Regions from separate parts of the Streptomyces sp. NBC_00442 genome, predicted to be linked through region 2. Evidence: riboswitches for the same ligand, from Rfam matches in the RefSeq annotation. Region 2 holds a riboswitch; the other holds the start of a gene.
The links. Region 2 has a riboswitch for cobalamin ahead of OG432_RS27385 (cobalamin biosynthesis protein). Riboswitches for the same ligand answer to the same signal wherever they lie in the genome.

Region 1: another riboswitch for cobalamin. It lies ahead of OG432_RS09755 (ribonucleoside-diphosphate reductase subunit alpha); the one in region 2 lies ahead of OG432_RS27385 (cobalamin biosynthesis protein).

Annotation. Positions count from the first base shown of each region.
Region 1 is NZ_CP107918.1:2,208,717-2,212,118, forward strand. It holds gene mctP (monocarboxylate uptake permease MctP) at 1-1,469, shown strand, start outside; cobalamin riboswitch at 1,526-1,648, shown strand; gene OG432_RS09755 (ribonucleoside-diphosphate reductase subunit alpha) at 1,774-3,402, shown strand, end outside.
Region 2 is NZ_CP107918.1:6,116,142-6,119,543, forward strand. It holds gene OG432_RS27380 (cobyric acid synthase) at 1-1,130, opposite strand, end outside; gene OG432_RS27385 (cobalamin biosynthesis protein) at 1,112-2,068, opposite strand; cobalamin riboswitch at 2,165-2,303, opposite strand; gene OG432_RS27390 (hypothetical protein) at 2,405-2,629, opposite strand; gene OG432_RS27395 (inorganic phosphate transporter) at 2,664-3,402, opposite strand, start outside.

The DNA of each region.
Region 1 (3,402 bases), 3.9 Mb from region 2:
TCACCTGGTTCCTGCTCGGCGGCGACCTCTACACGGCCTATACGTTCGTGGCCGTCCCCGCGGCGATCTACGCGGCCGGCGCGGCCGGCTTCTTCGCCGTCCCGTACACGATCCTCGTCTACCCGCTGATCTTCACGTTCCTGCCGCGCCTGTGGTCCGTCTCGCACAAGCACGGCTACGTGACCACATCGGACTTCGTCCGCGGCCGGTTCGGCTCCAAGGGTCTCTCCCTCGCGGTCGCGATCACCGGCATCCTCGCCACGATGCCGTACATCGCGCTCCAACTGGTCGGCATCCAGGCCGTGCTCGACGTCATGGGCGTGGGCGGCGAGTCGGGCAACTGGTTCGTCAAGGACCTTCCGCTGCTCATCGCGTTCGCGGTGCTCGCCGCGTACACGTACTCCTCGGGCCTGCGCGCGCCCGCTCTGATCGCGTTCGTGAAGGACGGCCTGATCTACCTCGTGATCGCGGTGGCGATCATCTACATCCCGATCAAGCTGGGCGGCTTCGACGCCATCTTCAGCGCCGCGCAGCACAAGTTCGCGACGCCGAACCCGAAGACCCACCAGCCGACCGGGGCGCTCGTGCCCGGCCACGCCGGTCAGTGGACCTACGCCACCCTCGCGCTCGGCTCGGCGCTCGCGCTCTTCATGTATCCGCACTCGATCACGGCGACGCTCTCCTCGCGCAGCCGCAACGTCATCCGCCGCAACACCACGATCCTGCCGCTGTACTCGCTGATGCTGGGTCTGCTGGCGCTGCTCGGGTTCATGGCGATCGCGGCGGGCGTCAAGGTGAGCAATGGCCAGCTGGCCATCCCGCAGCTCTTCGAGGACATGTTCCCCGACTGGTTCGCGGGCGTCGCCTTCGCGGCCATCGGCATCGGCGCGCTGGTTCCGGCGGCGATCATGTCCATCGCGGCCGCGAACCTTTTCACCCGCAACATCTACAAGGACTTCATCAAGCCGGACGCGACGCCGTCGCAGGAGGCCAAGGTCTCCAAGCTGGTCTCGCTCGTGGTGAAGGTCGGTGCGCTGGTCTTCGTCCTGACCATGGACAAGACGGTCGCCATCAACTTCCAGCTCCTGGGCGGCATCTGGATCCTGCAGACCTTCCCGGCCCTGGTCGGCGGCCTGTTCACCCGCTGGTTCCACCGCTGGGCGCTGCTGGCCGGCTGGGCGGTCGGCATGGTCTACGGCACGCTCGCCGCGTACGGAGTGGGCTCGCCCACCCAGAAGCACTTCGGCGGCTCCTCCAAGGAGATCCCGGGCATCGGTGAGATCGGCTACATCGGCCTCACGGCGTTCGTGATGAACGTGGTCGTCACCGTGGTCCTGACCTTCGTCCTGCGCGCGGTGAAGGCCCCCGACGGCGTCGACGAGACCTCCCCGGAGGACTACACGGCGGACGCGGGCGACCCGGGCGTCGTCACGGAACTGCCCCCGGCGACGGCGGGCACCGCGCACTGAGGTCCACTGAACGACACAACATGTGGGGGGTGCCTTATCAGGCACCCCCCACATGTATGCTCGTGCTCGCTGTCGCCGCAGGGGAATCCGGTGAGAATCCGGAACTGTCCCGCAACGGTATGACCTGTACCCCTTTGTACGGGCCGAGTCCGAAGACCTGCCGACGGCGCATCCGGCTCGACCGACCCGGGTGCCAGACGTCCGGGCCTCGCGGTTGGGCCGGTGGACGACGTGCCGAGGGCTGCCCCGACGCGCGCCGACGCCTCCCCCGCAGGCCCCGTGCCGAGCGAGGGAGTGCCCCCACGTGACCATCGCCCCAGCGGATCCCGCTTCAGCGATCACCGATGAACTCGCGGATGCCCCCGGGACCGCGCTGCTGCGGACCCTGACCGAGTTCACCGCCGACCTCCCGGACACCGACCCCGGCCGGGTCGCCGCCGCGGCGCTGCGGGGCCGCAACGCCCGCTCCGACGAGGCCGAGCTGCGCGAGCTGGCCACCGAGGCGGCCGCGGGGCTCATCTCCGAGGACCCGGCGTACTCCCGCCTCGCCGCCCGCCTGCTCACGGTCACCATCGCCGAAGAGGCCGCCACCCAGGGCGCGGTGTCGTTCTCCGGCTCGGTCGAGGTCGGCCACCGCGAGGGCCTGATCGCGGACCGGACCGTCGAGTTCGTCCGCGCGCACGCGAACCGTCTGAACGCCCTGGTGGACGCGGCGCTCGCCGACGGCGCCGACGACCGCTTCGGCTACTTCGGGCTGCGCACCCTCTACTCCCGCTATCTGCTGCGCCACCCGATCACCCGCAAGGTCGTCGAGACCCCCCAGCACTTCATGCTGCGCGTGGCGTCCGGCCTCGCCGAGGACGAGTCGGTCCGCGCCCTGGACGAAGTGGCCTCCCTGTACGGCCTGATGAGCCGCCTGGACTACCTGCCGTCCTCCCCCACGCTCTTCAACTCCGGCACCCGCCACCCCCAGATGTCGTCCTGCTACCTGCTCGACTCGCCGCTCGACGAGCTCGACTCCATCTACGACCGCTACCACCAGGTGGCGCGCCTGTCGAAGCACGCCGGCGGCATCGGGCTCTCGTACTCCCGCATCCGCGGCCGCGGTTCGCTGATCCGGGGCACCAACGGCCACTCCAACGGCATCGTCCCGTTCCTCAAGACCCTCGACGCCTCGGTCGCCGCGGTCAACCAGGGCGGCCGGCGCAAGGGCGCGGCGGCGGTGTACCTGGAGACCTGGCACTCCGACATCGAGGAGTTCCTGGAGCTGCGCGACAACACCGGCGAGGACCAGCGCCGTACGCACAACCTGAACCTCGCACACTGGATCCCCGACGAGTTCATGCGCCGTGTCGACGCCGACTCCTCTTGGTCGCTGTTCTCGCCGGCCGACGTGCCCGAGCTCGTCGACCTGTGGGGCGAGGAGTTCGACGCCGCCTACCGCAAGGCCGAGGCCGCCGGGCTCGCCCAGAAGACCATGCCCGCGCGTGAGCTGTACGGCCGCATGATGCGCACCCTCGCGCAGACCGGCCAGGGCTGGATGACGTTCAAGGACGCCTCCAACCGCACCGCCAACCAGACGGCGGAGCCCGGCCACACGGTCCACTCCTCCAACCTGTGCACCGAGATCCTGGAGGTGACGGACGACGGCGAGACGGCCGTGTGCAACCTCGGCTCGGTCAACCTCGGCGCGTTCGTCGTCGGCGACGGCATCGACTGGGAGCGGCTCGACGAGACCGTCCGCACCGCCGTGACGTTCCTCGACCGCGTCGTCGACATCAACTTCTACCCGACCGAGCAGGCCGGCCGCTCCAACGCCCGGTGGCGCCCGGTGGGCCTGGGCGCGATGGGCCTCCAGGACGTCTTCTTCAAACTGCGCCTGCCCTTCGACTCCCCCGAGGCGAAGGCCCTGTCCACCCGCCTCTCCGAGCGG
Region 2 (3,402 bases):
TCGACGGCGAACCGCACCCGCACCGGCAGCAGCCCGAGGCCCGCCACCGTGCCCGCCTTCGACTCGACGTCGTCCTCGATGTGCTCGCCGAGCAGCTGGTAGCCGCCGCAGATCCCGAGCACCGGGCGGCCGGCCGCCGCGCGCCGGGCGAGCTCCGCAGCGAGACCGCGCTCGCGCAGCCACTCCAGGGCGCGGACCGTGCCGCGCGTGCCGGGCACCACCACGAGGTCGGCGTCGGTGAGCTCCTCGGGCCGGTCCACGAACCGCACGACCACGCCGGGCTCGGCCGCGAGCGCGTCCACGTCGGTGAAGTTGGACATCAGCGGCACCGCGCACACCGCGACCCGCAGCACGTCCGCGCCGACCGGCGGCGCCACCACCGACTCCCGCACGGTCCCGCGCATCGAGACGCGCAGGCCGTCCTCCTCGTCGATGCCGAGACCGTGGGCGTACGGCAGGATCCCGTACGTGTGGCGTCCGGTGAGGCCGCGCAGCATCTCGATGCCGGGCTCAAGGAGCGTGACATCGCCGCGGAACTTGTTGACGACGTAGCCGGCGACCAGCGCCTGGTCCTCCGGGCTCAGCAGCGCCGTCGTACCGAAGAACGAGGCGAAGACCCCGCCCCGGTCGACGTCGCCGACCACGACCACGGGCAGCCGGGCGGCCCGCGCGATGCCCATGTTGACGATGTCGGTGCGCCGCAGGTTGATCTCGGCCGGGCTGCCCGCCCCCTCGCAGATCACGGCGTCATACGTGCCCCGAAGCTCCGCGAGGCAGTCCAGCACCGGTTCCAGGAGCGTCTGTTGGCGTCCCCCGTGATAGCCCCGGGCGCTCAGTTCCCCGACCGGCCTGCCCATGAGGACGACCTGGCTCGAGCGGTCGCTGCCCGGCTTGAGCAGCACCGGATTCATGAGCGCGGTCGGCTCCACGCGGGCCGCCTGCGCCTGCATCGCCTGGGCCCGGCCGATCTCCGCGCCCTCGCGCGTGACGAACGAGTTCAGCGACATGTTCTGCCCCTTGAAGGGCGCGACCTTCATGCCCCGGCGCACCAGCCAGCGGCAGATCCCGGCCGTGACGACGCTCTTGCCGGCGTCCGATGTCGTGCCCGCGATCAGCAGCCCGCCACCCATGTACGTCCCTTCCTCACAGCGGCCCGCGCCACCACGGCGGCGGCCAGCGTCAGCCCGCTCACCGTGCGCGAGAGCCGTACGGCCCGTTCGATGTCCCGGACCTCGACGGCGCGGCCCGCCGCGTTCAGGACCGGCCGGTGCTCGACGCGCCCGGCGTAGGAGAGCGTGCCGCCGAGCCGCACGCCGAGCGCGCCCGCGAACGCGGCTTCCACCGGGCCCGCGTTGGGGCTCGGATGCCGGCCGGCGTCGGCGCGCCAGGCCCGCACCGCGCCCTGGGAGTCGGGGCCCGCGAGCGCCGCGAGGGCGGCGGTGAGCCGGGCGCCCGGCCAGCCCAGCACGTCGTCCAGGCGCGCCGAGGCCCAGCCGTACCCGCGGTACCTCGCCGACTTGTGTCCGACCATCGCGTCCAGGGTGTTGACCGCCCGGAAGCCCACGAGGCCCGGCACGCCCGCGAACGCGCCCCACACCAGGGCGCCGACGACCGCGTCCGACGTGTTCTCTGCGACCGACTCGACCACGGCGCGCGCGATGCCGTCGGCGTCCAGGGACTGCGGGTCGCGCCCGCACAGGTGCGGAAGGCGTTCCCGGGCCGACTCCACGTCGCCCGCGGCCAGAGCCCCGCCGATCGCCCGCGCCTCGCGGCCCAGCGACGTGCCGCCCACCACGCTCCAGGTCGCGGCGGCGGTCAGTGTGGCGGTCGCGACGGGGCTCTCCCGTACGGCACGGGAGAGCAGGGCGGCGAGGCCCGCGGCGCCGCCCGCGCACACGACGGTGTGCAGCGCGCCCCAGCCGCGGTGGTCGCGCCACAGGGCGCGTTCGACGGCGCCGGCCGCCCGGCCGAACGCGGCGACCGGATGGCCGCGGCGCGGATCGCCGAGCAGGAGGTCGCCGATGAGTCCGGCCGTGGAGCCGTAGACGAAGGTGCGATCGGCCCGCACGATCAGCGCGCCGGGGCGTCGCGGAAGGGGCCGGAAGATCTCGACGGGCAGGCGCGCATGGCGGTGTGTCCTCACTCAGGGTGTCCGCGCCCTGGTACGACGTGACCGGCGGTGAGAGTTCCTGGCTCACGGGGATCGCTCCCCGGTGACAGTGGCGGGACCGCGCCGGATTCTCACCGGCTTCCTCTGCTGCCGCCGTAGCTGGCCGGTGCAGTCCACCACGCTGCGAGAACAGCCGTCAACTTGCCGTTGACCTGCGGCGCGAGAGAGTGTCCTGCGCCACGGCGAACCGCCCCCCGGCCGGAGCCGGGGGGCGGTTCGTGTGGTGCGTGCGGGTCAGGCGACGATCAGGTGGATCCCGTACGCCACGGCCGCCGCGCAGAGCGCGAAGCAGACGTACGCGCCGGTGCGGGCCATGGCCGCGTTGCCCGCGGTGCCCGACGCCGCGGCCTCCCGCTTGGTGAGGCCGACGATGCCGAGGGTGAACAGACCCACCAGGCCGACGGTCACCGCGAGGCTGACGCCGAAGACGGAGCCGAGGGCTGCCCAGTCGATGTGCATGAGGATTCCTTACCTGTACCTGGTCGGCGGCCGGTCAGACCGTGGCCGGGGTGGGCGGGTCGACGGGGGCCGGGGCCTGGATGGTGGCCCTGAGATCGGTCGCGACGGCCAGGGCGGTGGGCGGCGGGGCGACCGCGGCGATCGCGGTGGTGACGACACCGACGGGCTCGGCCGCGGGGGCCTCGTCGGGGGTGACGCTGTGATGGTCGACCGGCTGGCGGCGCGACAGCTTCCAGATGACGCCCGAGCCGGCGATCAGGAGGACCGCGACGGCCGCGATGCCCCAGGTGCCCTGCCGGGTGAGGAACTCCGCTCCGGCGCCGACGAGTGCCGCGGCCGGCAGCGTCAGGATCCAGGCGACGGCCATCCGGGTCGCGGTGGACCAGCGGACCACACCGCCCTTGCGGCCGAGGCCCGCGCCCATCACCGAACCCGAGCAGACCTGGGTGGTGGAGAGCGAGAAGCCGATGTGCGACGAGGCGAGGATGACGGTGGCGGCGCCGGTCTGGGCGGCGAAACCCTGCGGAGGACGCAGTTCGGTCAGGCCCTTGCCCATGGTGCGGATGATGCGCCAGCCGCCGAGGTAGGTGCCCATCGCGATGGCCAGACCGGCCGAGACGATGACCCACAGCGGGGGGTTGGCGCCCGGGTGCAGCACACCGCCGGTGACCAGGGCGAGGGTGATGATGCCCATCGTCTTCTGGGCGTCGTTGGTGCCGTGGGCGAGCGAGACGAGACCGGCCGAGGCGATCTGGCCCGCGCGGTAGCCCTTG